DNA from 3 places in the Cronobacter sp. 153480017-3 genome. Region 2 is predicted to be linked to each of the others. Evidence: predicted binding sites of a transcription regulator. Region 2 holds the regulator's gene; each other region holds the start of a gene.
The links. Region 2 encodes CRP, which controls carbon source genes, mostly activating them, when cyclic AMP is high. Its sites were predicted from a motif close to ATGTGANNNNNNTCACAT; they were not measured.
Positions count from the first base shown of each region.

Region 1: ACUW6V_RS09755 (glycine dehydrogenase) is a predicted target of CRP. The motif match lies at 2,302-2,319, and genes of this name have one in related genera.
Region 3: ACUW6V_RS15805 (beta-galactosidase) is a predicted target of CRP. The motif match lies at 2,395-2,412, and genes of this name have one in related genera.

Region 1 is NZ_JBSEYN010000003.1:397,911-403,477, reverse strand. Features, by position in the region: gene yjgA (ribosome biogenesis factor YjgA) at 1-211, opposite strand, end outside; gene pmbA (metalloprotease PmbA) at 319-1,671, shown strand; gene cybC (cytochrome b562) at 1,729-2,115, shown strand; gene ACUW6V_RS09755 (glycine dehydrogenase) at 2,420-2,761, shown strand; gene ACUW6V_RS09750 (SFCGS family glycine-rich protein) at 2,778-3,140, shown strand; gene ACUW6V_RS09745 (DUF4312 family protein) at 3,144-3,446, shown strand; gene ACUW6V_RS09740 (DUF4311 domain-containing protein) at 3,469-4,245, shown strand; gene ACUW6V_RS09735 (DUF4310 family protein) at 4,256-4,900, shown strand; gene ACUW6V_RS09730 (amidohydrolase/deacetylase family metallohydrolase) at 4,941-5,567, shown strand, end outside.
Region 2 is NZ_JBSEYN010000004.1:44,674-50,240, reverse strand. Features, by position in the region: gene ACUW6V_RS11035 (YccS/YhfK family putative transporter) at 1-1,374, opposite strand, end outside; gene crp (cAMP-activated global transcriptional regulator CRP) at 1,437-2,069, opposite strand; gene ACUW6V_RS11025 (OsmC family protein) at 2,380-2,787, shown strand; gene ACUW6V_RS11020 (phosphoribulokinase) at 2,832-3,701, opposite strand; gene ACUW6V_RS11015 (YheU family protein) at 3,750-3,968, opposite strand; gene ACUW6V_RS11010 (hydrolase) at 3,969-4,985, opposite strand; gene ACUW6V_RS11005 (NUDIX hydrolase) at 5,058-5,567, opposite strand, start outside.
Region 3 is NZ_JBSEYN010000007.1:47,819-53,385, forward strand. Features, by position in the region: gene ACUW6V_RS15795 (SDR family NAD(P)-dependent oxidoreductase) at 305-1,222, shown strand; gene ACUW6V_RS15800 (LacI family DNA-binding transcriptional regulator) at 1,226-2,302, opposite strand; gene ACUW6V_RS15805 (beta-galactosidase) at 2,549-5,567, shown strand, end outside.

The DNA of each region.
Region 1 (5,567 bases), on a different contig from region 2:
GCGCCAGTTCAATGGCCGCGCGCAGATCGTCGTCCAGCGGGATTTTATCCAGCGCGTTTTTACCGAGATCGACCAGTTCAGCGCCAAGGCGCTTCAGCTCTTCGGCGTCGCGTTTAATTTCACTTTTGCTGACCCAGATAATCTCATCATCGTCGTCATCGTTTTCGTTATCGGGCACTTCATCGAGCCAGTCATCGGGCTGCTTTGTCATCTCAGGCTCCTCAAAAAAAGAGGCTAATACTACCAGTTAAGGCGCGCACTGCGAAATGGTTCTCTGTTAGACTCACAAAATGTGGCTTTTCAGTTTCACCTTACATTATGGCACTCGCGATGAAAGTAATCACACAAGTTGAAGCGCAGCGCAAAGCGCTGGAACAGGCGGTTTCTCAGGCGCTGGAGCTGGCGTCCGGCAAGTCGGACGGCGCGGAAGTGGCGGTCAGCAAAACGACCGGCATCAGCGTCAGCACCCGCTACGGTGAGGTGGAGAACGTCGAGTTCAACAGCGACGGGGCGCTTGGCATCACGGTTTATCACCAGAATCGCAAAGGCAGCGCCTCGTCGACCGATTTAAGCCCGGACGCTATCGCCCGCACCGTACAGGCGGCGCTGGATATCGCCCGTTACACCTCGCCAGACCCGTGCGCGGGCGTGGCGGAAAAAGATCTGCTGGCTTTCGACGCCCCGGATCTTGATCTCTTCCATCCGGCCGAGATCGAACCGGAACAGGCTATCGACTACGCCGCGCGCGCCGAACAGGCGGCTTTAAAGGCCGATAAACGCATCACCAATACCGAAGGCGGCAGCTTTAACAGCCACTACGGCATCAAAGTGTTCGGCAACAGCCACGGCATGTTGCAGAGCTACTGCTCGACACGCCATTCGCTCTCCAGCTGCGTGATTGCCGAAGAGAACGGCGACATGGAGCGCGACTACGCCTACACCATTGGCCGCGCGCTGGGCGATCTGCAATCGCCGGAGTGGGTGGGTGAAGAGTGCGCCCGCCGCACGCTGTCGCGCCTCTCGCCGCGCAAACTGCCGACCATGAAAGCGCCGGTGATTTTTGGCCGCGAAGTGGCGACCGGGCTGTTCGGTCATCTGGTCGGCGCCATCAGCGGCGGCGCGGTGTACCGTAAATCTACGTTCCTGCTCGATTCGCTTGGCAAGCAGATCCTGCCGGAGTGGCTGACGATTGAAGAGCATCCGCATCTTCTGAAAGGCCTCGCCTCCACGCCGTTCGACAGCGAAGGGGTGGCGACCTCGCGCCGCGACATCATCAAAGACGGCGTGCTGCAACAGTGGCTGCTCACCAACTACTCTGCGCGCAAGCTGGGGCTGAAAAGCACCGGTCACGCGGGCGGCATCCACAACTGGCGCATCAAAGGCCGCGGCCTGAGCTTTGAGCAACTGCTGAAAGAGATGGGCACCGGCCTGGTCGTCACCGAGCTGATGGGCCAGGGCGTCAGCGGTATCACCGGCGATTACTCGCGCGGCGCGGCGGGCTTCTGGGTGGAAAACGGCGAAATTCAGTATCCGGTGAGTGAAATCACCATCGCCGGCAACCTGAAAGAGATGTGGCGCAATATGGTTACCATTGGTGACGATATCGAAACACGTAGCAATATTCAGTGTGGTTCAGTACTGCTGCCGGAGATGAAAATCGCCGGTGAGTAAGGCAAGGGCGCCCGTTGTGGCGCTTTTTTTTCGTCATAACAATAAAAAGGTGAGTCAATGCGTAAGCAAGCATTAGCGATGTTAGCGGTCTCCTCTCTGTTGTTCACCAGCGCCGCGGCGTGGGCGGATCTGGAAGACAACATGGACACCCTCAATGAAAACCTGAAAGTCGTGCAGAAGACCAGCGATGCGGCAGAAATGAAAACCGCGCTGACAAAAATGCGCGAGGCGGCGCTGGACGCCAAAAAAGAAACCCCGCCGAAGCTCGAAGATAAGCCTGCTGACAGCCCGGAAATGAAAGATTTCCGCCACGGTCTCGATACGCTGGTAAGCCAGATTGACGGCGCGCTTAAGCTCGTTGATGAAGGCAAAATCAAAGAGGCTCAGGCGAGCGCCGAAGAGTTCAAAACCACCCGCAACACCTACCACAAGAAGTATCGCTAAGCCCTTTTTTGTGCGGCGGTTCGCCGCCGCACGTTCCCTCTGCGCCCGGTCATAAGCCACGCTTATTCTCCGCCGCCTTTTGCGCGCGGCGTCGCAAGCCCGTTATTTTCTTTTTTCCACGCCAGACATGACCGCCAGTGACATTCATCACAGTTATTTGGTGGTTTATATCCATTCACGGCTTTTATGTGGAACAGATCACTGCCGCCACTCTCCTTTCCACTTTGAAGTGGAAAACAACTCGCTACAAACCTTTAACACCCGCCGTTAGTGTTACCTCAGCGCAACTAATCAGGTATGCAGAGTGAATAACGGAGCGGTAATGAACAACGCCAGATGTCGACACGCGGAGGATGCCGCGACGCTTGCCGGGCGGATGCTGGATGAAGTTTACGCGCTCCTTGAGCGCCACCAGATAATGCCCAACGACGTGCAGCGGCAGATGCTCAGCTCACACGTGCGGGCGATGGCGCACCGCTCGGTGACAGGCGAGCCGCTGCCCGAGGTGGAAGAGAGCCTGTTTGAGGAGATCTCCGAAGGCTCGATGGCGCTGGCGCGTGAAATTGTGGCGCAGTTCGGCAATCTGCCCGATGAAGAGGCCTGGCTGTTGTCGGTGCACTTCGAGGTGGCGAAAGAGAATCTTTAACCTTCAGGAGCGAACCATGGAACAGATTACGGTAGTGATTGGCGATCGTCTGGGCAAAGGCCAGAAAGTGGCGGCGGGCGCGGAAAAAGCGGGCGCACGCGCGGTCGTAGTGCCGGGTGTCGCGGCGGATATGAAGCTTGGCGACGTGATGAAAACCGAAGGCGCGACGTTCGGCATCTCGTTTTGCGGCAGCGGCGGCGCGGGCGCTATCACCGCACAGACTAAACATGGCTACAAGGCCAAATATGGAATGCGCTCGGTGGAAGAGGGCGTCACCGCCATCAACGAGGGCTGCAACGTGCTGGGTTTCGGCTTTATGGATAAAGAAGAGCTGGGCGAGCGGCTGGTGGAAGCCTGGAAAAAGAAATACGGCGCATAACGTATGAAAGAACAGTTCACCACCACGGTGAGAGTGAAAGGCAAAGGCGACACGCGTGCTCGCGCGTTCGCTGATGCCCTGAATCAGGTACAGGCGGCGGTGATAAAAGCCTCGCCGCACATCTTACTGCGTATAGAGCCACAGGATGTGCAGGTTGTTCATGCGCGGGAAACGGTGCGTAAAGAAGCGTTTCTGTTTTTCTTTTTGCGCCGGGAACGACGGGCTTTCAGCGTGGAGCTGGACGTGACCGTCAACGTGACCGCCATCAATCTCGATAAGGTGGATTTCGTCACGCAACACAGCTGATTGTTACTAAAAGGGCAGACCAATGTTCCTGATAATTTTAATAAAATCGCTCATCATCGGCGGCCTGGTCGGCGTCGGCGTGGGCGCCGGGGCCGCACGCATGTTCCATGCGCCCACCACGCAAGGGATGGGTGCCTTTCGTACGTTAGGAGAGCTGAACTCCTGTGAAGGCGATCCGGCTTCGCATTTCTCCTTTGGGTTAGGGTTTTTCTTCAACGCCTGGGCGTCCTCCGTCGCGGCGGGCGCGTTCACCCAGGATGTCGATCACCGCATTATTCCCAACTGGGGCGCGGCGGCGCTGATGGTGAAAAACCGCAATCTCGCCGACACCCTGCACAACCCGAAAAAAATGGCGGTTGCCTGCGGGCTTATCGGCATGGCGGTGGTGGCGTTTCTCAACACCACGGCCTCTGCCGTGCCGGAAGCGCTTCAGGTTACCGCCGTTAAAGTGCTGGTGCCTGCCGCTAACCTGCTGGTGAACACCGTGATGCCGGTGATTTTCTGGCTGGCCGCCATCGACGCCGGGAAAAGATCGGGCTTCTGGGCCACCGTCTTTGGCGGCGCGGCGCAGCTGATCATGGGCAACGCCGTGCCGGGGCTGGTGCTGGGCATTCTTATCGGCAAGGGTGTTGAAGAGAGCGGCTGGAACCGCGTTACCAAAGTCATGATGACTGCCATTGTGCTGCTGTTCGTGCTGAGCGCCTTCTTCCGCGGCTTCGACATGAAAATGATCGAATCTTTCCGTCTGACCGTGCCGGACTGGCTCAGTCTTATCCACAACTCGCTGAGCGGCAAATAAGGAGCGCATGATGGAAGAGAATAAAGGTTTCTGGTACGCCGACTGGTCATTCCCGATCTTCGTTGGCCTGCTCTCCTCCGGCGTATTCGCCGGAACGCATATGTACTACCTCTACGGCATCGGCGCGTTTAACGAAGTGGCGTTCGTGGCGATGCTCAAAGCCGGCATCGACACCGGCGTCTATGGCGCGGTGGCCGCCTTCGGCGCGAGTTTCCTCTTTGCCCGCATTATCGAAGGCTCGCTGGTAGGCATTCTGGATATCGGCGGCGCCATCCAGACCGGCGTGGGGCTTGGCGTTCCGGCGCTGCTGCTCGGCGCGGGCTTCGTTTTCCCGGTGGCGAACTTCGCCGCCTCGCTGGTCACCGGCCTGCTGATTGGCCTCGCCATCGGCTACGTCATCATTCTGGCGCGTAAATTCACCATTAATCAGAGCGATTCCACCTACGGCGCGGACGTCATGATGGGCGCGGGCAATGCCTCCGGGCGCTTCCTCGGGCCGCTCATCATCCTGAGCGCCATGACCGCCTCAATCCCGATTGGCGTGGGATCGCTTGTGGGCGCGCTGCTGTTTTATCTCTGGCAGAAGCCGATCACCGGCGGGGCTATCCTCGGCGCGATGATCCTGGGTTCGCTGTTTCCTGTGGCGATCGGTTAACCGTGCGGGCGCTCCGGCGCCCGCCTTTTGAGGAAACCCTATGTTTGACCTGATCCTGCGCCAGGCGCGGCTGGTGGACGACACGCTGGCGGATATCGCCATCAAAGACGGCAAAATCGCCGCGCTCGGCAGCGTGACCGGCGAGGCGCGCGCCACGCGCGATCTCAATGGCGAGCATTACGTCAGCCCCGGCTGGATCGATCTGCACGTCCACTGCTACCCGAAATCGCCGATTTACCACGACGATCCGGACGCGGTTGGCGTTTCGACCGGCGTTACCACCGTGGTGGACGCGGGCAGCACCGGCGCGAACGATATCGACGACTTTTACGCGCTGACACGTGGCGTGGCGACCGAGGTGCTGGCGCTGCTCAATGTTTCGAAGGTAGGTCTTATCGCGCAAAACGAGCTGGCGGATATGGCGAATATCGACGCCGCGGCGGCGCGCGAGGCTATCGCCCGTCACCCCGATTTTATCGTCGGCCTGAAAGCGCGCATGAGCAGCAGCGTGGTGGGCGAGAATGGCATCGCGCCGCTTGAGCGCGCCAAAGCTATTCAGCAGGAGAACGGCCATCTGCCGCTGATGGTGCATATCGGCAACGGCCCGCCGCCGCTGGATGAGATCGCCGCGCGGTTGTCTCAGGGCGACATCATTACCCACTGCTTT
Region 2 (5,567 bases):
GCCGTAGTGTCGCCGGATTATCAGATAACTGATTAACGTCACTAGCAGCATGCCGAGCAGGGTATAGCCCTGCGGCACTTTCAGGTGCAGCGTGATGCCCGCGATAATCAGCCCCGCCAGCGTGCCGCCCGCCCGGTGCAGGATACGCACGCGCGTCGCGCCATAGCCGTTTTGGGTGACGAACAGCACCGTCATCAGGATCCAGTACGGCTTCGGCAACTGGAAGGCGCTCCCTAACAACCCCGCCGCCGCCAGCATCACGCCCAGACGCGCGGCGGTGCGCAGCGCGGCGGATTTCAGCGACAAATAGCTTTTCAGCGCCCGCAGCAGCGGCAGGCGGCGCTTACCGCTGTCCATCAGGTCACGGGCGTAGAGCGGGCGCTGGGTGCGCAGCACGCGTGCGATGCGGCTGAAATGGTATTCGCAGAACTGGCCAACCGGGTTATCCGGGTGCTGGCGGGCGATTTTCGCCAGCGCCTCGACCTGCTTATCCATCGAGAAGCGGTGCGAATAGCGGTGGTAGAGAATGTCGTCAGAGAGCGTGCGCAGCCGCGTGGCGACGGTCTGCGCCGTCCAGCGCAACACCGCTTCGGCGTGGCTGCGCTCCACCAGTTTTTGCACTTCGCCGGGCTGATGCAGCGACACCGAGATGTGCTCCTGGAGATCCAGCGCCACCTGAAACGTGCGCAGCAGGCGCTTGTAACCGTTCTGCTTAGTGGCGGAAAGCATCTGCAACTGCTGATAGCACTGGCTTATTTGATCCACCACTTTTTGCTGATGCACCAGCAGCGGCGGCAGCGCCTGTTCCGGCTCGGTGTGGCGCGTCAGCAGGCTGTATTTGGCTTCGCAGTAGTCGGCGAGGCTTTTATAAATCAGGCTTAACGATTCACGCAGCGGCTGCTCGCGCCACAGCCAGAACCAGAAACCGTTAAACGCGCCATACCAGAGCGTGCCGAGCACATAGAGCAGCATAGGCTGCCAGATGGGCATATTGCCGGCGAGGCTTAACGTAAAGATGGCCGCGATGAGCGAGGCGGGCAACAGACGCGCATGCAGCGGGCTGATTTCCGCCGTCACGCCAAGCAGCAGCGCCAGCATCAGCAGAATGAGCGGCAGCGGCACAGACTGCAGCAGCAACAGCTGCACCGCCAGACTGCTCAGCGCAAACAGCGATGCGCCGATGATCAAGCGTTTAAAAAAGCGTTTGTGCGGGGTATCGAGACCGGCAATGTTGCAGCAGGCGGGAACGAGCGAGAACAGCAACCCTTGTTGAAGATGGCCCAGCATCAACCCGACCGCCACCGGCAGGCTTAAGATGAGCGTTTGCCGTAAAGCGTAATTAATTTCAGGGTGATAGATAAGACGACGCCACATAGGGGAGAAGTATAGATACAAAAACGGCGTGTTACCGAAGCGACACGCCGTTTTTTGCTTTTTTAGCGGGTTCCGTAAACCACGATGGTTTTGCCGTGGGCGGATATCAAGTTTTGATCTTCGAGCATTTTCAGAATGCGGCCAACGGTTTCGCGGGAGCAGCCGACGATCTGGCCGATTTCCTGACGCGTGATTTTGATCTGCATCCCGTCCGGATGGGTCATCGCGTCCGGCTGTTTCGCCAGATTCAGCAGGGTCTGCGCGATGCGGCCAGTCACGTCGAGGAAGGCGAGGTTGCCCACTTTCTCAGAGGTAACTTGCAGGCGGCGAGCCATCTGCGAGGAGAGACGCATCAGAATATCCGGGTTAACCTGGATCAGCTGACGGAATTTTTTGTAGGAGATTTCAGCCACTTCACAGGCAGTTTTAGCGCGAACCCAGGCGCTGCGTTCCTGACCTTCCTCGAACAAACCCAGTTCGCCGATGAAGTCACCCTGATTCAGGTACGAGAGGATCATCTCCTTGCCCTCTTCATCTTTGATCAGCACTGCCACTGAGCCTTTAACGATGTAATACAGCGTCTCCGCTTTTTCACCCTGGTGAATCAGCGTGCTCTTAGATGGATACTTATGAATGTGGCAATGTGACAAGAACCATTCAAGAGTCGGGTCTGTTTGCGGTTTGCCAAGCACCATGCGCGGTTATCCTCTGTTTTAAACTGGCTCCAAAGACAGGGCGCGTAACCCCTGTCTGGCTTTGCATTCATCATCTTCCCGAGTCCTGGGAAGTTGGCTGTCCGTGGACGTCGCAGCCGATAAATTATCTTCTCCTCTGCATACATGCGTAACATCAATGTATCGCCGCTGCATCCAGACTGTTTTAGCATAGCTTTTCTCAGGTGTCTCCTGTTGTCTCGTTTCAGCTTGACGCAGGTCGCCCTTCCATTGCCTCTGACGTCGCGCGCGCGTAATCTGTCAGAAAAATGAATAGCCTGGAGTGATTAACATGCATGCACGAGTGAAATGGGTGGAAGGGTTAACCTTCCTGGGCGAGTCCGCCTCCGGGCATCAGATCCTGATGGACGGCAACTCTGGCGACAAAGCGCCGAGCCCGATGGAAATGGTTTTGATGGCCGCAGGTGGCTGCAGCGCGATTGATGTTGTCTCTATTCTGCAAAAAGGTCGTCACGACGTGACCGACTGCGAAGTGAAGCTGACGTCAGAGCGTCGCGAAGAAGCGCCGCGTCTGTTTACGCATATCAATCTGCATTTTGTGGTGACGGGCAAAGCCCTGAAAGACGCGGCAGTGTCGCGCGCGGTGGATCTGTCGGCAGAGAAGTATTGCTCAGTGGCGCTGATGCTCGGCAAAGGGGTCAATATCACCCATTCGTATGAAGTGATTGAAGCGTCATGAGATGACGGACGGCCCGGCAGGCGCAGCGCCACCGGGCATCGCCGTCACGCTATCTGTTTTCCTTCCATCAGCCGCTGCACCAGCGGCAGCATAATAAGCTCCATCGCGAGCCCCATCTTCCCGCCCGGCACCACCAGCGTATTGATATGTGAGATAAACGAGCCCTGCAGCATCGCCAAAAGCCACGGATAATCGATGTTATCCAGATTGCGGAAGTGAATGACCACGAAGCTTTCATCAAGCGACGGAATGCCTTTCGCGGCGAACGGATTGGAGGTGTCCACCGTCGGCACGCGCTGGAAGTTAATATGGGTGCGTGAGAACTGCGGCGTGATGTAGTTAATGTAATCTTCCATCGAGCGCACCACGGAATCCATCACCGCCTCGCGCGAGTGGCCGCGCTCGCTGGTATCGCGGATGAGCTTCTGTATCCACTCCAGGTTGACGATAGGCACCACGCCCACCAGCAGATCGACATGCTTCGCCACGTCATGCTGCGGCGTCACCACGCCACCGTGCAGCCCTTCGTAAAACAGCACGTCCGTCGGCTCCGGCAGCGGCTGCCACGGCGTAAACGTGCCGGGCACCTGATTCCACGGCACCGCTTCGTCATAGGTGTGCAGATATTTACGCGACTGTCCTTTGCCGGTCAGCCCGTACTCCACAAAGGTTTGCTCCAGCAGGCCGAAATCGTTCGCCTCCGGGCCGAAGTAACTGATATGGCGGCCAAGATCGCGCGCTTTGCGAATAGCCATGTCCATTTCCGGGCGCGTGTAGCGGTGAAAGCTGTCGCCTTCCACTTCGGCGGCACGGAGATTCAGCTGGGCGAAAATTTTACGAAACGCGAGGCTGGTGGTGGTGGTTCCCGCGCCGCTGGAGCCTGTGACGGCGATAACCGGATGTTTGGCAGACATAGCGAGACAACTCCCTGAAGCGGCGGGGCAAGGCTCCGCCTGGCAACGTTAACCGCGAAACTGCGAACGCGGCATGATATTGACCGTTTCGTGCAGCTCAGACCACACCAGAACGGCTTCGCCACTTTGCAACTGACGCCGCACGTCGGCGACCTTTTGCTCAAGCGAGCGTTCATGTTCACCATAATCGGTGCCTTCGCGCAAGACGAAGGCTTCAATCAGGCGCTCCAGGGTGTCGGGCGCGATCTCTTGCCAGGGAATGATCATTTATCGGTCCAGATAAGACGTTAACCAGTCAGGAATGCGCTGTTCCAGCCACATTTTGGGCTGACGCAGCGTGCCGCCGACAAAGCCCACGTGACCGCCATGCTCTGTCAGTTGATATTCAATATTAGCAGGCAGCGTGGTGGTGTCGGGGATCACGTGATGATCCATAAACGGGTCGTCTTTGGCGTGGATAATCAGCGTCGGACGGGTGATGCTGGCGAGGCGCGGCATCGCGCTGCACTGGCGATAGTAATCGACGGCATCGCTAAAGCCGTGAATTTTCGACGTGATCAAATCATCGAAATCGCGGATGCGGCGCAGGCGCTTAAGCTGGGCGAGTTCAATCGGCAGCGTGCCGGGCCAGGCCTTCAGCTTGCGGGTGGCGTTGGCTTTCAGCAGGTTCAGCAGATAGAACTGATAAAAGCGTGAAAAGCCTTTTTCCATATGGTTGCAGCAGTGTTCGAGCATAAACGGCGCGGACACAATCACGCCTGCCGTCAGCGGGAAGCTGGCGTCAATCTCCGCCATCAGGCAGCCGAGCATATTGCCGCCGAGCGAATAGCCCACCGCCGCTGTCGGCACGGTGCCGTAGCGCTCATCCAGCCAGCGCAGGAAAAAGGTGCCGTCTTCGGTTTCGCCCGAATGATAGATGCGCCCCAGTTTGTTTGGCACGCCGCTACAGCCGCGAAAGTGCATCACCATGCCGAGCCAGCCGCGCGCTTTCGCCGCATGGATAAGGCCGTGGGCGTAAGGGCTGTGCAGGCTGCCTTCCAGACCGTGAAACACCACCAGACGCGGTTTATGACGCGCCTGGTCAGGGTTTTCGCTAAACGCCAGGTCGACAAAATCGCCGTCCGGCAGATCCAGACGCTGCCAGTGCGGCTCAAACTGCAAACGGCGGCGCAGCACGCGCGGCAGCATGGTTTGCAGGTGTGGATTGCTGACTCCCGGCATTGGCTGAAAGTGTGAGGAATCGGTGTTCAGTGCAGGAAGTTCTGCGGGAGTAATGTCGGCCATAGCTGATGTCTTTTATTAGTTCGCTAATTACTATACCGGTTGTGATTCATTTTGTTGATGCTTTGGTGCGGATCACTCGGCCAGTAAATTGCGCGAGAACAGGTGAATATCAGCATCCGGCTTACGTCGCCAGAGCCTGGCCTTACGCGCGCCGGTGGCGACGCTCTCGCCGGTCTCTTCAAACATGCCGGACGCCTCAAAGCGCCGGATCAGGCTTTTACGCTGGATGGGCTGGCCGAGAATAATCTCCGTCGCCTCCTGAAGCTGGCTCAGTGTAAAACACTCCGGCAGACAGTAGACCGGCAGGAGCGAATACATTGTTTTCTGGCGCAGGCGGCGCAGGGCGGCCTCGATAATCGTCTGGTGATCGAACGCCAGCTCGATAGCGTCAAGCTCCGCCACCGGCACCCACTGCGCATCGCTGACGGAGGCGATATGCGGCTGACAGTCGACCCAGGCGATAAGCGCAAACCAGGCGGTGGTGAGGCTCCAGCCGCGCGGGTCACGCTCCGGGCCGGAAAACGTCTCCAGTTGCTCAAGCCATGACGGGCGCACGCCGGTTTTCTCGGTGAGCTTACGCAG
Region 3 (5,567 bases), on a different contig from region 2:
TGAATGACGCTTTATCTGTTTGTACAATTTGTATTGTGATTGCTTGCATTCACATCTGGGCTGAACCGCGCTGACTTCACCTGGTATCATAACTCAAAAGATACTGTTTAATTCCGCCCACGCCCATACCAAATCCCTAATACCCGTCTCCCCTCAAACGAACCGGTTTTAAGTTCAGGATCAGCTGGCGAATAAAAGCCATCTTTTTGCGTTCTGCGCATCCCGGTCCAGACTGAAAGCTGGGCCGCGCCGCCCTTCGGGCCTGAAGCGGCGCGGCAATCTGCTGATAAAAAGAGGGGCCGCTATGTCTGAAGAACGAATGATCAACACCACTATCGTTATCACCGGGGCGTCGAGCGGTTTTGGTCGCGGGGCTGCGCTGGCGCTCGCTAAGCGCGGCGCGAACGTCGTGCTGGCGGCGCGTCGGGGTGAGGCGCTGGAGGCGCTGGCGCAGGAGATTAACGCTGACAACGGCCACGCGCTGGCGGTAGAGACAGACGTCAGCCAGCCGGATCAGGTGGAGCGCCTGGCGCAGGCGGCGATTGCGCGCTTCGGGCCGATTAACGTCTGGATCAATAACGTCGGTATCGGGGCGCTCGGCTGGTTCTGGGAGATCCCGATAGCCGATCATGAGCGGCTGGTGGATGTGAATCTGAAAGGCGTGATTTACGGCGCGCACGTGGCGATGAAACATTTTATCGCCCAGGGCTTCGGCGTGCTGATTAACACCGGCTCGGTGGACAGCGAAGTGCCGCTGGCGTTTCAGTCGAGCTACGCCGCCACCAAAGCCGCCGTGCTGAGCCTCGGTCGCACCATTAACGAAGAGCTGCGGCTTAACGATTACCACGACATCAAAGTGGCGACCATCATGCCGTGGGCGGTGGATACCCCGTGGTGGACGCACGCCGCCAACTATACCGGCCACGCGCCGCGCATGGCCGCGATGGATTCGCCGGAGAAAGTCATCGACGCGATGGTCAAAGCCTGCTTTAAACCGCAAGAGGAGATCCCGGTGGGCTGGAAGGCGCGCTCGTCGAATTTATCGCACCATCTGTTCCCGGATATGACGGAAAAACTCTCCGCGAAAGTGATTAACCGCTCGGTGGAAAAAGCGCAGCCGCTGGCCCCGACGACCGGCGCAATCTATACGCCGATGGCGGACACCACCACCATTGACGGCGGCATCCGCGCGCGAATGAAGCAGGAAGATAAAGCGCGCTGAGGCTCAGCACTCGCGCAGGGCTTTCACCAGGCGCGCCATCTCATCGAGCAGCCGTTCGCGAGAGGCGTTGCGGTCGCCCAGCGGCGCGGTAGAGCGGCGTTCGATAAAGCGGGTCGGCAGCAGGGTGGAGCCGCTCTCGCCGTGTCCCGTGAGGCGCGCCACCATGCGGCTCACCGCCTGCGCGCCCAGCCGGTTGAAATCCTGCTCGACGGTGGTAAGCGGCGGAATGAAATAGGCGCTGTCCGGCGTGTCGTCATAGCCAATCACCGAGACATCCTGCGGCACGCGCAGGCCCAGCTCATCCAGCGCGCTCATGGCGCCGAACGCCATCTGATCGTTCGCCACCACCAGCGCCGTGATATCGCGCCGGGTGCGGAACAGGCTCAGCGTCTGCTGCCAGGCGTCTTTCGAACTCCAGTCGCCGTGTAATACCGCGCAGGGGGCCAGCCCGTGCGCGTCCAGCACCTCCTGCCAGCAGGCGAGACGCATGCCGGACGCCACAGAGTGTTCGGGCCCCGCGAGCAGCGCGATGCGCTGATGCCCGCCGTTCAGCAGAAACTCCACGCTCTGGCGCGAGCCGTCGCGCGGGTCAAAGCTTACGTGAAAGACGTCGCTGTCGGCGGGCACGTCGAGAAACAGGCACAGCAGATCGCTGTTGTCGTTAACGAGGCTTGCGGCCGCTTCCGCCCCGAGCGGCAGGTTGATAATGACGCCATCCACTTTCTGCGCGCGCATTTCATTGAGCGAGCGCTGCAACTCCGCCAGCGTGCCGGTTTCCAGCGTGGCGATCACCACGCTGTAGTCCGCCCGCGCGGCGTGGCTTTTAATGGCGGCGGCAATCTGCGAGGGCGCATGCAGCGCCAGAGAAACGGTGATAAACCCGAGCGTGCGGGTGGCTTTCCCGGCCAGCAGCTGCGCGCTGCGGTTTGGCACAAACTGTAAGGCGTCCATCGCCTCCAGCACCCGCTGGCGCGTCGCGGGCGAAACCATCTCTGGCTTATTAAGCACGCGCGACACAGTCTGGTGCGACACCCCGGCTTTCTGCGCCACGTCATCCAGCGTGCTGAGTCGTTTTTTCATCGCCATTCCTCTGCCTGTGTAGCCTGAATCATCGGCGATGGCGCGCGATAAAGTCAATTTCTGGCGCGTAATGTCGTGCGCTAACATCGCTGCTGTGACGCAGATCGCAATTCACGATCCTACCTGCGTCATGATGTGATCCAGGATCGCATTCTGCAACGCCGCTATTCGCGATCTGTCCGGTTTCCCGCCATGCTGATCCTTTATGTTAGCGCACGACATTTTTATTGTTTCCAGGGAACCATCATGACAGAAAACCCCACCACGACCGCTTTTAACGAACTTCAGACGCGCCCGCTGGCGACGATCCTTGCCCGCAATGACTGGCAAAACCCGGCGATCACCAGCGTTAACCGTCTGCCGTCCCATACGCCGCTGCACGGCTGGCGCGACGCCGATCAGGCGCGCCGGGGAGAGCCATCCGACGCCGTGCTGTCGCTCGACGGCGAATGGCAGTTCAGCTTTTTCACCAGCCCTCACCAGGTGCCTGAAGTCTGGCTGGCGGCGGATCTCAGCGACGCCCGCGCCACGCCGGTGCCGTCAAACTGGCAGATGGAAGGCTACGACACGCCGATCTACACCAATGTGCGCTACCCGATCCCGGTGAATCCGCCGTTTGTGCCGGACGACAACCCGACCGGCTGCTATTCGCGCGATATCGAGGTGCCGCAGGCGTGGCTGGAGACGGGCCGCACGCGCATTGTCTTCGGCGGCGTGAATTCGGCGTTTTATCTCTGGTGTAACGGTCAGTGGGTGGGCTATTCGCAGGACAGCCGCCTGCCGGCGGAGTTCGATCTTACCGGCGTGCTGCACGCGGGCCGCAACCGCCTGTGCGTGCTGGTGCTGCGCTGGTCGGACGGCACTTATCTGGAAGATCAGGATATGTGGCGCATGAGCGGCATTTTCCGCCCGGTCAGCCTGCTGCATCTCCCGGAGCAGGCGCTGGCCGATGTGCGCGTGCATACTGAGCTTGCGCCGTCGCTGCGTCACGCCACGCTGTTCAGCGAGGTGGAAGTGACGCCCGCCGCGCGCGGGCTTAGCGTCACTCTCGCGCTGTGGCACGGCGAAAACGAAATCGCGAGCCAGACGTTGCCGCTCGGCTCCGCCCCGATTGATGAGCGTGGCAACTACGCCGAACGCGTCACGCTCTCGCTTGACGTTGACAACCCGCTGCTGTGGAGCGCCGAAGCGCCGCACCTGTACCGCGCGGTGGTGACGCTGCTGGACGCCGACGGCATGCCGCTGGTCTCTGAGGCGCACGACGTCGGCTTTCGTCGCGTGGAAATCAACAACGGCCTGCTGACGCTCAACGGCCAGCCGCTGCTGATCCGCGGCGTTAACCGTCACGAGCATCACCCGGAAAAAGGCCAGGCGGTGGACGAGGCGGCGATGGTGCAGGACATCCTGCTGATGAAGCAGAACAACTTCAACGCCGTGCGCTGTTCGCACTACCCCAACCAGCCGCGCTGGTATGAACTGTGCAGCCGCTACGGGCTGTACGTGGTGGACGAAGCCAATATCGAAACCCACGGCATGGAGCCGATGAGCCGTCTTTCGGACGATCCGGTGTGGCTTGGCGCGTACAGCGAGCGCGTCACGCGCATGGTGAAATGCAACCGTAACCACCCGAGCATTATTATCTGGTCGCTCGGCAATGAGTCTGGCAACGGCGCGAACCACACCGCGCTCTATAACTGGATCAAGCATCAGGACCCGACGCGCCCGGTGCAGTATGAAGGCGGCGGGGCAGATACCCGCGCGACCGACATCATCTGCCCGATGTACGCGCGCGTAGAGACCGACCAGCTGATTCCTGCGGTGCCGAAATGGTCGATCAAAAAGTGGATTTCAATGCCTGGCGAAACCCGCCCGCTGATCCTCTGCGAATACGCGCACGCGATGGGCAACAGCCTCGGGAATTTTGCCGATTACTGGGCCGCGTTCCGCCAGTATCCGCGCCTGCAGGGCGGTTTTATCTGGGACTGGGCCGACCAGGCCATTACGCGCATCGAGCCTGACGGCAGCCGCTGGTGGGCCTACGGCGGCGATTTCGGCGACACGCCGAACGACCGCCAGTTCTGCATGAACGGGCTGGTCTTCCCGGATCGCACGCCGCACCCGGCGCTCTTTGAGGCGAAGCATCAGCAGCAGTTCTTCCAGTTCCGTCTGGTGAGTGAAAACCCGCTGCAAATCGAGGTGACCAGCGAATACCTGTTCCGCGAGAGCGACAACGAGCGCCTGCTGTGGAGCATCGAGGTGCGCGGCGAGACGCGCCTGAGCGGAGAACTGACGCTGGAGCTCGGCCCGCAGGCATCCCGCGTGCTGACGCTCAGCGACACGGGCTTTAGCGCCCGCGCGGGCGACGAGGAAATCTGGCTGCATGTGCGCGTCGAACAGCCGCAGGCGACGCCGTGGTCGCCCGAAGGGCATCTCAGCGCCTGGGCGCAATGGCCGCTCGCCGCACCGCTCGCGCTGCCGGAGCCGGTTGCGGCAGGCGACGCGCCGCAGCTTGAGATCACCGACGCGGAATTTGTCATTCGCCACGGGCGTCAGACCTGGCACGTGAGCCGCGCCAGCGGTCAACTGACGCAGTGGAGCGACGACGGCGTGGATCAGATCATGACGCCGCTTGCCGATCAGTTCATCCGCGCGCCGATCGATAACGATATCGGCGTCAGCGAAGTGGAACGCATCGATCCGAACGCCTGGGTGGAGCGCTGGAAAGCCGCCGGGCTGTATAACACCGAACACCGCTGCCTGGCCTGCGACGCCCAGACCACCCGCGACGGCGTGGAGATCGTCGCGCAGCACGCGTACTTCGTAAAAGGCGTGGCGGACGGCCCGGCTATTCTCAGCCGCTGGCGCATGGTGGTGGATAACCAGGGCGCGCTGCACTGCGATATCAACATCGCGCGCAGCGCCGCACTGCCGCCGCTGCCGCGCGTGGGTGTCGTCTGCCAGTTACGCGGCGGCGAAGAGACGGCAAGCTGGCTCGGCCTCGGCCCGCATGAAAATTACCCGGACCGACTGAGCAGCGCGTGCTTCTCGCGCTGGACGCTGCCGCTTTCAGAGCTCACCACGCCGTATATTTTCCCCGGCGAAAACGGCCTGCGTTGCAACACCCGCGAGCTTAACTGGAACGGCTGGCAGGCCGAGGGCGAGTTTCATTTCTCGCTAAGCCCTTACGGCACGCGTCAGCTGATGGAAACCAGCCACTGGCATAAATTGCAGCCGGAGGTGGGTATCTGGCTGACGATTGACGGCT